DNA from 2 places in the Lysinibacillus sp. FSL K6-0102 genome. Region 1 is predicted to be linked to the other one. Evidence: riboswitches for the same ligand, from Rfam matches in the RefSeq annotation. Region 1 holds a riboswitch; the other holds the start of a gene.
The links. Region 1 has a riboswitch for cyclic di-GMP ahead of NYE73_RS15750 (amidase). Riboswitches for the same ligand answer to the same signal wherever they lie in the genome.
Positions count from the first base shown of each region.

Region 2: another riboswitch for cyclic di-GMP. It lies ahead of NYE73_RS21280 (methyl-accepting chemotaxis protein); the one in region 1 lies ahead of NYE73_RS15750 (amidase).

Region 1 is NZ_JBBOPH010000001.1:3,085,408-3,093,584, forward strand. It holds gene NYE73_RS15730 (methyl-accepting chemotaxis protein) at 1-908, opposite strand, end outside; gene NYE73_RS15735 (hypothetical protein) at 1,111-1,317, shown strand; gene NYE73_RS15740 (saccharopine dehydrogenase family protein) at 1,744-2,973, shown strand; gene nspC (carboxynorspermidine decarboxylase) at 2,970-4,109, shown strand; gene NYE73_RS15750 (amidase) at 4,155-5,024, opposite strand; cyclic di-GMP riboswitch class I at 5,068-5,159, opposite strand; gene NYE73_RS15755 (chemotaxis protein CheW) at 5,297-5,785, opposite strand; gene NYE73_RS15760 (M20/M25/M40 family metallo-hydrolase) at 5,809-6,924, opposite strand; gene NYE73_RS15765 (IS3 family transposase) at 7,507-8,177, opposite strand, start outside.
Region 2 is NZ_JBBOPH010000001.1:4,171,555-4,179,731, forward strand. It holds gene NYE73_RS21260 (methyl-accepting chemotaxis protein) at 1-1,181, shown strand, start outside; gene NYE73_RS21265 (hypothetical protein) at 1,238-1,912, opposite strand; gene NYE73_RS21270 (sodium:solute symporter family protein) at 2,050-3,540, opposite strand; gene NYE73_RS21275 (SDR family NAD(P)-dependent oxidoreductase) at 3,562-4,314, opposite strand; gene NYE73_RS21280 (methyl-accepting chemotaxis protein) at 4,304-6,055, opposite strand; cyclic di-GMP riboswitch class I at 6,161-6,246, opposite strand; gene NYE73_RS21285 (hypothetical protein) at 6,450-6,644, opposite strand; gene NYE73_RS21290 (YehS family protein) at 6,786-7,280, opposite strand; gene NYE73_RS21295 (alpha/beta-type small acid-soluble spore protein) at 7,467-7,670, shown strand; gene NYE73_RS21300 (MFS transporter) at 7,741-8,177, opposite strand, start outside.

The DNA of each region.
Region 1 (8,177 bases):
GCACTTGTTACCTCTTCGATATTATTGGCGACACCTTGAATGGTATTGCTCATATCGTTCAGGGTGGAAGCGGTTTCATCTGCGTTATTCGTTAAAGTGTTAGAAGTGGAACGCATCGTCATAATCATATTTTGTAAATTAGCTGTCATTCGATTTAATGTATTCGCTAAATCCGCTACTTCATCTTTACTGTTAATTTTTGTTTCAGGTACAGCTAAATTACCATTGGCAATTTCTTTCGCCTGCTGAATCAGCACACTAATCGGTCTTACTTTACGACGAATTAAAAAGCCTGTAATGATGGAAGCAATTAGCATAGGGAAAATACTAATTAAAATCCCATTTCGTACAACATCCCATGTTCGCTCCTTCACGATATTGGCATCAAAGTCGATGACACTAATGGCAATAATTTCTTTACTGGAATCATGGTCTTTAAAAATAGGGGCATAGCCAGATAAACGGTCCATCCCTGCATAAGTATAAGGCTGTGAATATGTTGGATGCTTATGTGTAAGCAACATATCAATAGCTTCTTTATCTAAATAAAATTGATCACCAGGGGCATAACCTTTTTCAGCCAAATGATCATCAAGCGCTAATAATGTGCCATCCAACGATAAAATATATTGTGTTTGGAAAATATCTTTATGACCTGTTGTCCAGTTCAAATCGTTCCCAATGCTTTCCTGTACAGCCTTGTCGCCTTGAATGGCCTTGTCCAATTGTTGCGGATTGATCAAACCTGTCGTAATATTGGCACAGCCATAGGCCTCAACACCAGCAGCATCATAAAGTTTATTGTAAGCAGTTATGTATGTAGCGAACGAAGTAATCCCTAGCATCACCACTAAAATACCAGCGATAATCGTCCCAAGTTGAAAAGTTAATGAATTGCGTAATTTCACGATCCATCCTCTCCCCTTTCTTGTAATAATCTATGAATATTCCTTTTGTGTTTCATCATACTACAAAAAGATGTATTAAAAAAGCATCTTTAATTATTCTAGTAAGATAAAAACATTGGAAAAAGTTCTGAATTGTGCGATAATTGAAGTTAATTATCTTATATCCTGAGCACTACCAATTCATCTAATAGGAGGGCTTGCTATGAATAAACGCTTTCATCTAGTATCGATTGTTACAGGCAACTTGTTAACAATAGGGGCCATTTTTATTTATGCCATGCAAAGTCAAGTGGGAGTAGCCCTCAGTACGTATGCTCTTGTGATGGGTTTTTTTAGTACTTTGCTTGTGGTTTTCTTCTATATATGGGGGGAAGAAAAACAACAAGTATCCAATCGTTTTCTGAAATAATATGCATCATTTTCCAGTACACAGATTTAATGTGGTTCCTTCCCTTTCTATATGTAGAGGGATTTTTTTATGTAAAGTTAGTAGAAATGATTTAGTAGTTGGTATCAAATCGTCAATCGGAAGAGATACTATGTCAAAACATTCATTTAGAAAAATATTTACTTGATGTCGTAGTATCTTGGATGAATTGTGATGAAACTTCACCAATTAATTAAGTCTATACAACAGCTATTTTTACTAAAATGGCGTTGTAGATTTATTCATGATTCCCTTCTTTTCCGAGGCATTCCCCTCCGTATACGTCTAATTGTTGTAGAAAAATAAAATTTTTTGTAGAAAATTTTAAAACAATGATTGAGTAGTATATCAATTTTCTGTATAATCAGCTTGTTTGACAATACTTTATATGAACTTGGGGGTAGACAATTGGGTAAAGCATTGATTATCGGAGCTGGCGGAGTTGCCAGTGTTGTGGTACACAAGTGTGTTCAAAATTCGGACGTATTTGAGGAAATTTGTATCGCAAGTAGAACTGTTTCAAAATGTGACGCTCTAAAAGAAAAACTAGACGGCGGAAAAACAAAAATTCATACTGCACAGGTAGACGCAGACAATACAGAAGAGGTTATTGAGCTTATTAAAGCTTTCGGACCAGATGTAGTGATTAACGTGGCTCTACCTTATCAGGACTTAACGATTATGGATGCTTGCTTAGCGACAGGTGTGCACTATGTGGATACTGCAAACTACGAGCCACCTGAAACGGCAAAATTTGAATATAAATGGCAATGGGCTTATAAAGAGAAGTTTGAAAAAGCTGGCTTAACTGCATTACTTGGAAGCGGTTTTGACCCAGGTGTAACAGGCGTTTTCACAGCTCATGCACAAAAACATGAATTTGATGAAATCCACTATATCGATATCGTGGATGCCAATGCGGGAGATCATGGATATCATTTCGCAACAAACTTCAACCCAGAAATTAACATTCGTGAAATTACAGCGAATGGTCGTTACTGGAAAGAAGGCGAGTGGATTGAAACTGCACCACTTGAGAAAAAAGAAGTGTATAACCTACCTGAAATTGGACCAAAAGATATTTACCTTCTATACCATGAAGAGCTTGAATCCCTTGCAAAAAATATCAAAGGTTTAAAACAAATCCGCTTCTGGATGACGTTCTCTGAAAAATACTTAACACACTTAAAAGTGTTAGAAAACGTAGGTATGACATCAATTGAGCCAATCGAATTCGAAGGGCAAATGATTCAACCAATCCACTTCCTTAAAGCGGTATTACCAGATCCAGCTTCACTTGGACCACGTACAAAAGGTAAAACAAACATCGGTTGTATCATTCGCGGTCTAAAAGATGGCAAAGAAAAAACGTACTATGTGTACAACGTATGTGACCACGAAGAGTGCTACAACGAGGTTGGTTCACAAGCGATTTCTTACACAACTGGCGTACCAGCTATGATCGGTGCAATGCTTGTGATGAACGGTGAATGGCGTAAACCAGGTGTATGGAATGTGGAAGATTTCAATCCAGATCCATTCATGGATGCACTAAATAAATGGGGTCTACCATGGCAAGAAAGCCATAACCCAGAATTATTAGACCTTGATTTAGATGCAAAGGAATTAAGCCGATGAAACCAATTGATTTTTCAAAAGTTCCATCCCCTTCTTATGTAGTGGATGAGCGATTATTAACAAAGAATCTTGAGCTTTTAAAATCAATTCAAGATCGAACAGGCTGCCGCATTTTATTAGCCCTTAAAGGCTTCTCTATGCATTCAACATTCCCACTAGTAGGGGAATATTTAGCGGGCATTACATCTAGCTCACTGCATGAGGCACGTCTTGGCTATGAGAAAATGGGCAAAGAAGTTCATGTTTATGCACCTGCTTATATTGAGCATGAAATGGACGAGCTTCTAGGCTATGTGGATCACATCGTATTTAACTCATTTAACCAATGGGCTCAGTTCAAGGATAAAGTTAAATCTGCTGGTAAAACAATTGAATGTGGTATTCGTGTGAATCCTGAATACTCTGAAATTGAAACAGCTCTTTATGATCCTTGTTACACAAACTCTCGCCTTGGTACAACATTGGCTAACTTTGATAAATCACAGCTTGATGGTATCGATGGCTTACACTTCCATGCGATGTGTGAACAAAATTCTGATACATTAGAGCGTATTATTGAAGTAGTTGAGGAAAAATTTGGTGATGTTTTACACCAAATGAAATGGTTAAACTTCGGTGGCGGTCACCATATTACACGTGATGATTATGATGTAGAAAAACTTGTGAACATCATTAATTATATTCAAGAAAAGTATAACCTGCTTGTTTATCTTGAGCCAGGTGAAGCAGTAGCCCTTAATACAGGTTATTTAGTAGCAACGGTGCTAGATATTCAAGAAAATGGAATGGATCTTGCTATTTTAGATACATCAGCAACATGTCACATGCCTGATGTACTTGAAATGCCTTACCGTCCAATGATTATTGGTTCTGGACAAGCAAATGAATTAGCACACACATATCGCTTAGGCGGACTAACATGTCTAGCTGGTGATGTGATTGGCGATTATTCGTTTGAACAGCCATTAAAACCAGGTGATCGTCTTGTATTCACAGATATGGCTCATTATTCAATGGTGAAAAACCATATGTTTAACGGTGTCAACTTACCATCTATCGTTTCTTATAATGATGAAGAAGGTATTAAAGTCATTCGTGAATTTAAATTCGAGGACTACAGTGGTCGACTGTCCTAATACCAATAGAAAAGCCCTTCCAGTTTAACACTGGAAGGACTTTTTTTATGGACGCATGGTCATCCAATTCTCCACATAATGAATGGCTACTCCATGAAAAGCATCGTTATTTGAAAAATGTTGCTGAACAAGTATAAGCTGTTCATTCATAAAGGCTTCTCCATTATCATAAAAAGTAATATTTTCCCCTTCCTCTGAAGCGCCTGTTTCTACACCAATTACAATTGATTTATTCACAGTGGAAGCATAAGCGATTTCATGTTCTACAATAGAGATAATATCTTTTGCAGCATCACGATAGGCCATGATCGTCACACTATCCGTATGGTCAATGACCCAATCAGCTAATAACCCTTTTCCAAATTGGTTATTATACTGAACTTCATCAAACCAAAATGGCATATCTACTTCTAAAGTAAGTTGTAACTGACTTGCTTTCATTATTAGTGTTTGATAGGATTCTATCGTTTGTGCTTGATGTAAGCTCCATCCACTATTTAAATAAGGTTCTACATCAAGATGAACCCCAGAAAATTGCTCAGATTCAGTTGAATTCTCATTATATGTATGTAACCAATTAAACAATTCGTCTTGGCTTCGACTACCCTCAGCTGAAACCCAGCTTGCAGCACCATCCAATGCATAAATGCGAATACCTCTGTGAGAAGCGTTACTAATAAAATGCTTATAGTCATTGCTCGCTATGCCTTGATCGATTTGCAGATAAACTTTATTGACATCGTTATGTTCTAAAAATAATAATATTTTTTCTTGGTCATCAATGATGAGGGATGTATCCCACAGCCATGTAGCCTTTTCCTGTATAGACATTGCATCAACCTTTCCACTTGATAAAGCTAATGAACTAATCATGATGACGATTAGTGCGGTCCATACTTTTAATTGTCTCTTCATACGAACTAACTCCATTCTACTCGCCACGGCTCCTAGAACAGAACCTGGCAACCTGACAATCTTGCACTGAAATTATAGTGTTTAGACTCATGGCTTTGCGTCCCTCCCTTTCGGTGAAGTTTGCCTTTTTCAGTTTTTTCTTAATCATTATCATACGCGGTTAGTAATTGTTTGTCTGTAGGTATAATGCATAATTGTCACATGTATGATCAGGTAAAAACGACAAAATACAGGTTAAATTTACTATTCAAACATAAAAAAACGTAGAGTACTTAAGCCTCTACGTTTTCCTTTTCATTTTCAAGCATTTTGTGTAAATAATCGATAATTTCTCGAATGCCCTCTAATGAATTAACCAGTATTTTTGGATCAACATATGTTATCATTCGATTTTCAAGATTAGCTACCGCAGTAAAATAGCGTGTTTTACTATAATTGACTAGACCCAATTGCTGAAGTACTGATTCATCGAAATCAAGAATTTCACGTGCTTCTGTAACAAGTAATCCATAATTAACAACATCTGTATTCAACACAATGATACGAGCAGTTGCTGTATTCGATGAACGATTGTACAGTATGCGTTCAAAATCAAGAACAGGTACAAGCTCACCGCGAATTCTTGTAAAGCCTAGAAGATAGTTAGGTAAATGAGGAATAGGTGTTACTTGCTCTAATTTTTCAATTGAAATCGCTTGCTCCACAGGTACAGCATACTCCTCTGTCCCACAAGCAAAAACGACTGCTTTGACACTTTCCATAGGGTCACATCCTTATTCGACTGTTAGTTTTTCGCCGATTCTTTGACGATTTCTACTAGTAAATCTGCTAATTTTTCAAGTTCTTCTACTGGTATTTTTTCATTTGTTGTATGGATATCCTCGTATCCAACAGATAAATTAACTGTAGGAATACCAAAGCCTGCGATGACGTTTGCATCTGAGCCTCCACCAGAAATGCCTAGTGTCGGTGTACGATCAATATTGCGTGCAGCAGCCATAGCTACCTGAACTACTTTATCCGATTCCGTTACACGGAAGCCTGGATACATTAGCTTCACTTCTACCTCTGCACGTGCGCCTAAAGAAGCAGCTACTTGTTCAAACGTATCTTGCATATGCTTTGTTTGCGCATCCAATTTAGCTTTGTCTATAGAGCGTGCTTCTGCAAGGATTGTCACTTCGTCACAAACAATATTCGTCGCTTGTCCACCTTCAAAACGCCCAATATTCGCTGTTGTTTCTTCATCTAAACGACCTAGTTTCATTTGAGCAATGCATTTTGATGCGACTGTTATGGCAGAAATGCCCTTTTCAGGAGCAACCCCTGCATGTGCCGTTTTTCCAATAATCTTTGTGAAAATTTTCGCTTGGAATGGTGCTGCTGTCACGATACCACCAACTTTGCCATCGCTATCAACCGCAAATCCATATTTTGCTTTAATGTTAGCTGGATCTAACTCTTTAGCGCCAACAAGGCCACTTTCTTCACCAGCCGTAATAATAAATTCAATATCGCCATGTGCAATATTTTGCTCTTTCAAACGTTTGACCATCTCAAATAGAGCAGCTAGTCCTGCTTTATCATCGGCACCTAAAATCGTTGTACCATCTGATACGATATAGCCATCTTCACGTAAAGACGGTTTGATGCCTTTTCCTGGAACGACAGTATCCATATGAGAAGTGAAATAGATTGACTCTACATCCAATGTGCCTTTTAATGTGGCAATAATATTACCTGCCCCATGTCCATTACGCGTATGTGCATCGTCTTGAATCACTGAAAATCCAAGTGCAGTTAACTTATCTACAAGAATTGGTGCTATTAGTTGTTCATGTTTTGTTTCGGAATCAATTTGTACGAGCTCAAAAAACTCTTCTACTAAACGACTTGTCATGTTGTAAAACTCCCTTAGTTTACGTGTATTTCCACGTTATAGTATATGTATCATTTTAGCACAACGTCAGAAGAGTTGAAATCATTGAACAATACTACCAAAATAAAAAGTCTGAGAAAAATCTCAGACTTTCCCATAGTGTTAAAGAACAAAACCATCAATAGAATTTTTTGAAAGGTGAAAATGGTTTCCGTTGCAGGCTACTTGCTTTCCTGTGGGCGAGCGCCGAGCCGCTTCCTCCGCTACCGCTCCGTGCAGGGGCTCGCCTGTCTCGCTATCCCACGGGAGTCAAGTAGCCTTCCACTCCAACCTACAAAATGTTAACTTTTTAGCAAAGGTTTTCAAATAAAGTGAAGATCTTCACTACCCATTTTTTGAAGGGGGGTTGTAACTAATCACTTCTTCGCAATGAAATTAAGAGTCTATTCTTTCTCTAATTATACAAATAATGGGTTAATTTGATTGCTACGGCTAGCTAGTATGAAAGATAATGAAAAGACACTTTGCCACATCGTTGATTTCCGTTCCGCCAGTGTCACTCCTAGGGGATTTAATGATCTGACCCCAAAAATATAAACTTTTTTACGAAGCTTTTCGATACTCAACGGGACTTTTTCCGTTGAGTTTTCTTTTAATCCGCTCATGATTGTAATAGTAAATATAATCTGCTAATGCTTTTGTAAATTCTACATAGTTTTTAAACGTAGTTGTGTACAGAAATTCTGATTTCAGAATACCAAAAAAGCTTTCTATTACGGCATTATCTAAACAATTTCCTTTCCGTGACATACTTTGCTTGATTTCATGCGTTGTCAATAACGCTTTAAAACGGGGTATTTGATATAACCATCCTTGATCAGAATGAATGATTAAGCCACTCTTTTTCGATAACTTTGTATACGTAAACGCCTTTTTAAAAGACTGTTGAACTAACTCAAAATTAGGTGATTTTGATACCTCATATCCAACGATTTCTCGATTGAATAAATCTAATACAGCCGATACATAGATTTTTTGACCGTTTATTTTAAACTCTGTGACATCGGTTACCCATTTCTGATTGGATGCAGTGGCTTCAAAATCACGTTGGATGACATTCTCTGCGACATAGCCGACTGTCCCTTTATACGAACGGTATTTTTTAGGGCGTACCGTCCCTTTTAAGCCCAATTCTTGCATCAATCGTTGTACCGTTTTATGGTTGATGAAAAAACCTTCATTTCGGAGGGCAAGACAAATACGACGATAGCCAT
Region 2 (8,177 bases), 1.1 Mb from region 1:
GTAATGATGTTGTATCAACTAGCTCTGAGAATCGAACAATTGGTATCGTCTTTAGCTTGATTCTAACTATAGCTGGTATTCTAATTGCCATTATCACAGCCAGTACCATCTCTAAACCTGTTACAGTAGTAGCCGACCGGATGAAAGAATTAGCAGATGGAAATTTGCAACTAGAGCCTTTGCCTATAAAAACACGAGATGAAATTGGAACGTTAATGGTAGCAGCCAATGACATGAACGAAAAATTCAAACAAACGATCCAGTCTATCTACTCGGTTTCTGAAACAGTAGCAGCTAGTAGTGAAGAACTTGCTCAATCATCGAATGAGGTACAAGCAGGTACTGAGCAAATTACAGTAACGATGCAAGAGCTGGCATCTGGTACAGAAACACAAGCATCTACCACAGGTGATTTGGCAGAAACAATGACAGCATTTAAGCGTAGCATTCATGAAACTACACAAGAGGGCATTGAATTAAGCGAACATTCTAGTCATGTTCAAAAATTAACGGTTTCAGGGAAAAGTTTAATGGTGCAATCTACCAAACAAATGGCTACAATAAATGAAATTGTATTAGACTCTGTGAAAAAGGTAGAAAATTTAAATGAACAGTCTGCTGAAATATCCAAGCTAGTGTCAGTTATCGATGATATTTCAAACCAAACAAATTTACTTGCATTAAATGCAGCAATCGAAGCAGCACGAGCAGGTGAGCATGGCAAGGGTTTTGCTGTTGTGGCAGATGAAGTCCGAAAGCTTGCTGAGCAAGTACAGTTCTCTGTCACGGATATTGCAACAATTGTCCAGCGTATTCAAGGTGAGACTGGCAATGTAACATCTGCCCTTCAGACTGGCTATGAGGAAGTAAAAAGAGGAACAGCACAGCTCGATGAAACAAATGAAACATTTGAAAAAATTTCTGATGCTGTTGGGGATATGATTGTTAATATTTCAACGATTTCAACGAATTTAAATCAGCTTGCTCAAAATTCGGAAACCATTAATGCTTCTATTGATGATATGGCCTCCATTTCACAGGAATCCGCTGCTGGCGTTGAGCAAACAACAGCAACTGTTGAGGAAACCGCCGCTACAATGGATGAAATCGCTAGAAGTGCAAATCAGCTTGCTGGAATGGCCGAAGAGTTAAATACGCAGCTACAGCAATTTAAAATTTAATCATCTAAACAACAAAGGCTATCTCAAATTTTTCTATTTTGAGACAGCCTTCTCTCTTATTGCCAATGACTTATTGGCACTCGTTCCAGTTCATGACGTTTAATAATAACACTTATCTTTTGAAACCATTTCTCACAAAGCTCTATGGCTTCTTTATAGTCATCCTCCTCTTTTGATATGGGATCTTCACTATTATCCATGAACATATATTCTTGAATAGGCTCTGATAAATGATCTACTACTAACTTTAGCGATAGCTGTGAAATTGTATCTTCTTCTACCTCCTCTTCTTCTATTTCATCTGCTTCAGCAAGTAAGGAACCACTCATTAGATGATTCTTTGTTCTAACCGTAAATACTTCATCTTCCATAATGGCAACCTCATATATTCTGTTAAATGGAACCTCTATAATTTTTAGTTCTTCGTCTAAAGCTTCTCTTCGGGCGAAAATAAGCATGTTTGTCTGTTCATTTAACAGTAAAGCATTTAAAGCATCATTGGAAACTGTACATTGTGTATGAGGAATAGCCATTATCTCCTCCTCACTAGCTTCCGTCATGGCTGTCAAAGTTTGTATGGCAATGTAACGCTCTTTTAAATAACGGATACTCCCTAGACCGACTAAAGCCAGCCCGATTAAAAAAAATAGTTGCTTAATAATGACTAATTCAATGGCATTTGCTAGATAAAGATAGACAATCCCTAATAAAATGAAGAAAATATTTTTCATCCAATTCCCGCCTTTATCAAGATAATCACTAGAAAAATTCAGATGATGTACTAGCAATAGTATTCTTGATTCTATCGTTTCATTCTAATAAAAAACACGAATTCATTGAACTTTACAATGAATCCGTGCTTTTGCTTTTAACGACCTATTAGCTCTTCTTTACTACTTACGTCGTCTAATGTTTTATCTTTTTCTATTTTATGCATCTCAAGAACATGCTCAGATGGCGGAACGAGTAAGCTCACCACGACAATTGTGATACCAGTTATAACAACACCTGAAAATACAGGAGCCTGCCATAATTCATTTAATAGACCTATGAAGCCTTCTGATTGGATTGTCAGACTAGGTACGAATGTTAGTGATGTCACAATGTAATAAACTAAGCCAACGGAAATACTTGCCCAAACTGCTGGTGTACTGACACGTTTCCAAAATGGTCCTAAAACGATTGGCCAGAATATTGTTACGAATATAATATCCCAAGCTAAATAAGCTAAATCAATTACTTTTTGGAAGCTTACAGCTAGCACTAAACCTAATAAAGCACTAGCTAGAATAATAGATCGTGAAAATCTTAATAGCTTCTTAGGATCAGGATTACGATTAATAAAATCTAAATAAATATTCTTTGTGACAATCCCTGAAGTCGCTACATAACATGCAGCTACTGTAGACATCCCCATGGCTGCCATGGCTGTTAAGAAAATAGCTGCTAATAAAGGAGGAAAATAACCTTGTGCAAAGGTAAGCATCAATGTTTCTGGGTTTGTGCTTTCAGGATAAATAGACTTAAAGGCTTCCCCTAGCATCCCTGGAATCCAGCTTATTGCAATGACAATAATACCAGCAATAATCATGCTTCGTTGTGCCACCCGTGGACTTTTTGCAGCAGCTACCCTCTGCCCAAGGTCAACTGCAGGGATATCTCCAAGTGCTAGTACAAGATACAAAGTCCAGAATTCTGCTCCTGCCTTCTCAAATAATGTACTGATATTCCACCACTCGGGATTAAATGTAACATCTGGATAGTAAAACAAAATAAAAATGGTAATACCCAAAATACCTGCCACTGCAAGCGCACCTTGTACGATTTCAGTATAGGCAACTGCCCATAAACCACCAATAACTGAATAAATAGCCGTTAGCGATACAAATAGAAGCGCCGCAGGTATAAAATCAATTTGCAACAATTGCTGAATAATATACGTTCCACCAACTGTTAACGCCGCTGCATTAAAAACTCCAAAAGCAATTGCCATAACAACCCCTGTATAGGCTCCTAGCTTTTTACTGCCATAGCGTAAACCGTAGTAATCTGCTAATGTCCAGCCCTTTAAACGTCGTAATGGCTTTGTCCAAATGAGTGCTCCAAGAATCATACAAGTCCCTAAACCACCCATTGTTGCCGAACCTTCAAAGCCACCACTTGTATAGCCAGAGCCTACCGCTGCAAAAAAGAAGGGAGCTGCTAATAATGCAGCGACTAAACTACCCGTGACAACGGATAAAGGCATGCTCCAGCCAGCAACAATTAAATCCTCGGCTGTGTTGACACGCTTATAGCCTTTATAGCCAATATAATAGATAAATAATAAGTATAAGCAAAAGATAATAATATTTAACATTATTTACTCCTTCGTTTTCCATTAACCGTTCATTACGACCCCACCATTTGGCGTTAAAATTTGACCTGTATAGAAGTCAGCATGATTAGAGGCTAAAAATAATACACTTTTCGCAATTTCTTCTGGTTGCGCTAAACGTTTTAATGGATATTTTGCGGATTCTTCCTCCACATAGTTATCGCCAAACTCTTGTAGAATGTCCGTAAATGTTCCACTAGGAGCAACTGCATTGACAAGTATAGAAGGTGCTAATTCTCTTGCTAAAGCCTTTGTAAAAGCATTAATAGCACCCTTCGCAGCTGAATAATGCGTGAATTCTTCACAACCCAAGCTACCAATATCAGATGAAATATTAATGATTTTTCCTGTATTACGTTCCTTCATTCTTTTAGCTGCTTCACGGCAATTATAGAAACAGCCATATAAATGAACTTTAATCATACGATCCCACTGCTCATCCGTTAAATCTGTAATGCTGGAACCCTGTGCAAATCCAGCGTTATTTACAAGAATATCAAGATTCCCAAGATGCTCGTCCATAAATTGATGCATCGCTTGTACTTCTTGAGAGTTAGAAACATCTGCGTGGAATATTAAAGCTTTCACACCCAACTTTTCTGCTTCTGCACGTACAGCTTCTGCCTCTTGCTCATCCCCAATATAATTAATTAAAATATTGGCTCCATGTTGCGCAAAGCCTAAAGCAATTGCTTTACCGATTCCTTTACTAGAGCCTGTAATTAAAACATTTTTTCCTGTAAAATTAATGTCCATTATGATCATTCTCCAATTTGAATTTTGCCACTAGACCTTGCAGCTCTTCTGCTGTTTTGCCCAGTGATGAAGAGGCATCCTTTACTTCCTGCATGGTAGATAATTGCTCTTGTGTAGAATTCGAGACATTTGAAGAGAACTCTGCTGACTGCTCTGCAGATTGTTTAATATTATTAACAGATGCCGCCACTTCTTCTGAGGATGCAGAAATTTGTTGTGAGGCTGCTGAAATTTCACGTATTTGGCTAGCTACTTCTTCTGAGGAAGTAAGAATTTCTTTAAAGATTTCGCCTACTTCATTAGTAAATGCCATCCCTACCTTAACATCCTCTTTACCTTTCTCCATAACCGTGATAGAAGCGTTTGAATCAGACTGAATAGAACTAATTAAATTGTAAATTTCTGTTGCTGATTGAGAGGATTGTTCAGCTAAGCGTCTCACTTCATCCGCAACAACGGCAAAGCCTTTACCATGTTCACCTGCTCGTGCCGCTTCGATCGCAGCATTTAATGCTAATAGATTTGTTTGATCGGCAATAGCAGTAATTAAGCTAACAATTTCACTTATTTTTTTTGTATTAACATGTAGTCCATTAATGGTTGTACCTATTTGTTCAACAGAATCATTAATTAACTCCATTTGAGCAATAACTTGTTGTACAACTTCATTGCCTCGTTCAGAAGCCTGTGATGCTGAAATAGAGGATTCCGCAGCTACATTTGCAGAATCAGCAATTTGCTGAATACCTGTTGCAGTTTCTTCCATAGCAGCAGCTGTTTCCTCTGTCATGGTCATCGAGGCCTCAGCATTTTGTGTAATTTGATTCATGTCTAGTGCAATATTTGTTGAGCTGTTATAAGTTTCACCAGCATGTACCGTTAATTGATTGGCTGCTGAAGAAACGTGATTGGATGTATTGCGTATGTTTAAAATAATATGTTGCAAATTAGCCACCATTGTACGAATGGATTCAGATAATTTACCAATTTCATCCTTCGATGTCTCTAAATCCACATCTATTAATTCACCATTTGCCACTTGATTGGCAACGTTCACTACTTTTTTCAGTGGCTTTAATAGTCGATCTATAATTATGTAAACTAAAACTAATAAAATTAAAATGCCGATAATGGCAATGACAATTTGCTTAATCACACTTGTTTTAATAATCGTATTGATATAATCAGCGGAGTAATCAATCCCTAATAGGGCAATCAGTTGGCCATTATCATCTTTAATAGGACTAAAAACCGTTCTCCAAGAACCAAAAGGATCCTCGAATATATCAGTTACCTCTGTACTATTATTTTCAATAGCTAATTTTGCTGTTTCTACATGTTCATCCGCTAAATCAGTAAAAATTTCACCGGCTTCATATACTTCATTTAGATTAGAGGTATAGCCAATTGGATTGACGCCACCCTCATCCTTGACATCCCAAATATAACTCCAGCTCATAATACCTTGCTGGTCCTGAATCATATCAAGTTGCTTTTGGATCTTTGTAAACTTTGCGTTTGTTTCCCCTTTTTCGGACAGCAAATCTTTTACTTCATCACTGTCTAAGTTCATAGCTGTTAATAAACCAACACTTTTTAATTCTTGCTCCAAATCCACATTCATCCGATTATTCAATTCACTAATACTTTGCGTCGTAATAATAGCGATAAGCAGTAATACAACGATAGAGACTGTTAGTAAAAGCTTATTTTTTAATGATGTGTTTTTTAACAACTTCATTTCCCCTTTTCCTCCTTTGAACTTTACTTGCAAAAAAATGCCTATTTCAAAAGAAATAGGCATAAAAGAACAAAAACTAGAATGAGAATGATACAACTAGCACTCTTTTGCAACTCAGCCGCCATAGCATTTATTGCCTTAGACCTGTAGCTTTGCGTCTTTACTTTTCAGTAAATTTGCCTATATTTCCCTACCAAAATTAACACAGTAGGTAAAAGTAGTCAATGCTCTCTACTTAAAACATACATATTTTATACTAGCTGTTTCTTCATTAATAATTATATAAATTACTTAATTATGATTCATCTATTGAACAAAATAAAAACAGCTACAACCTCAATTAGCGTTGTAGCTGTCCACTTTCAATTCACTTACCCCTAAGTGTTTGAATAAATTATACGTTTTGTGTGACAAGTAATACGGATGGTATAAAGGATAACGCAAACATAGCGATATACCATACGGAAGTACGACGTAATGAAAAGCGTACTTTTTTTCGTTCCGCATAAAAAATATCTAACATAACTGCAACAATAAAAGGCATTGTAATACATGCAATAGCTACTAATAAGATGTCAAAATAAATCATACAAGCACCCCTTTGTCTGTGAACATTTTTCATCTTTTTTGTGAACATTTTGTGATAATTTTATTGTACACATTTTCGTCACAAATTGTCAACGAGTTTTAAAGAAAAAAATGGCACTTTATGATTGATATCCATTGTGCATTATGCTCTATATTTATATGTTAGGCCCCTTAAAAAATTTCGTACGAATGAATCGCCACACTCTTTATAATTACGATGACTTGGATTTCTTAAAATAGCACCTAATTCACCTTTTGTAACTTTAATGCCGCCGTCATATAAAATCTCAAGCATCTCCTCAGTTGTTAAAGCTAAAGCAATTTTTACTTTCTTTAGCAGCATATTATTTGGGCTTTCTTTACCTGACACAGGTAAAGGTCCAACAGCCTGTCCTTCTCTTGGTTTCTGAGGCCCGCGTTTAAAAGTAATTAATCCATTTAAAAATGCCTCTAACATTTTATTATTACATTTGATGTATTCCTCTGGCGCTTCTTCCTCATCATTAATCTTAATCAGCATATTTAATACTTCTTCCTTTGAATAATCCATGCCACCAAGTTTAAAAATTTCTACCATATCTACATTTTTTATATCGAACGCATAGCGTAAACGAATTAAGATATCATTATTTGTCATTTATATGTTCCTCCTTTAATTAACCTTATATAGTAAAGAGCCAGGCTTAATTATAACAGAGAGTTTGCTGATTATTGCTAGCTTTCCACAAGTTGTTGTTGTTAGCAAATAGCGTGTGCATTTCCTACTTTTTAAATGTATGAAAAATTTAATCGCAACCATTCTAAGGTCAAGGAGGTGAGAACAATGGCTAACAATAACCGCAGTTCAAATAAACTTCTAGTACCTGGAGTACATGAGGCTGTCAATCAAATGAAATATGAAATTGCACAAGAGTTTGGCGTTCAGCTTGGGCCAGAAGCATCTTCTCGCGCAAATGGTTCCGTTGGAGGAGAGATTACAAAACGCCTTGTTGAAATCGCTGAAAAACGTTCAAAAGGTTTATTATAATTAAATACTAATAAGAAAAGAACGAATCCCATTTACATAATTGGAATTCGTTCTTTCGTGCTCTATAAAATTATGCTGTTTGCAATTCCTTCCCTGAGCTCTTAAGCGTTAGCATAACGATAAAGGAAATACAATACAGTGCTGCTAAGTAAATCATCACGACAGTCATATCGTAGCTTTGTAAAATAAAGCCTACAAAGATTGGTGAAAACCCACCTATAGCTCGTCCAAAGTTAAAAATGGTGTTTGTTGCTGTACTGCGAATTTGTACTGGATAAAAGCTACTAATTAATGCACCATACCCTGCAAACATTCCATTAGAGAAGAATCCTACAACCGCACCGCCTACTAATATCGCTACTGCACCTGTTGCAAACGAGTAAAAGAATACAGCACATGCAGAGGCTACTAAAAAGATCCCGAATGTTCGCTTTGCACCAAAACGATCCATAAATCTACCAAACGTCAGCATTCCAATGATCATGCCAACTGCGGTACTAATTGTCC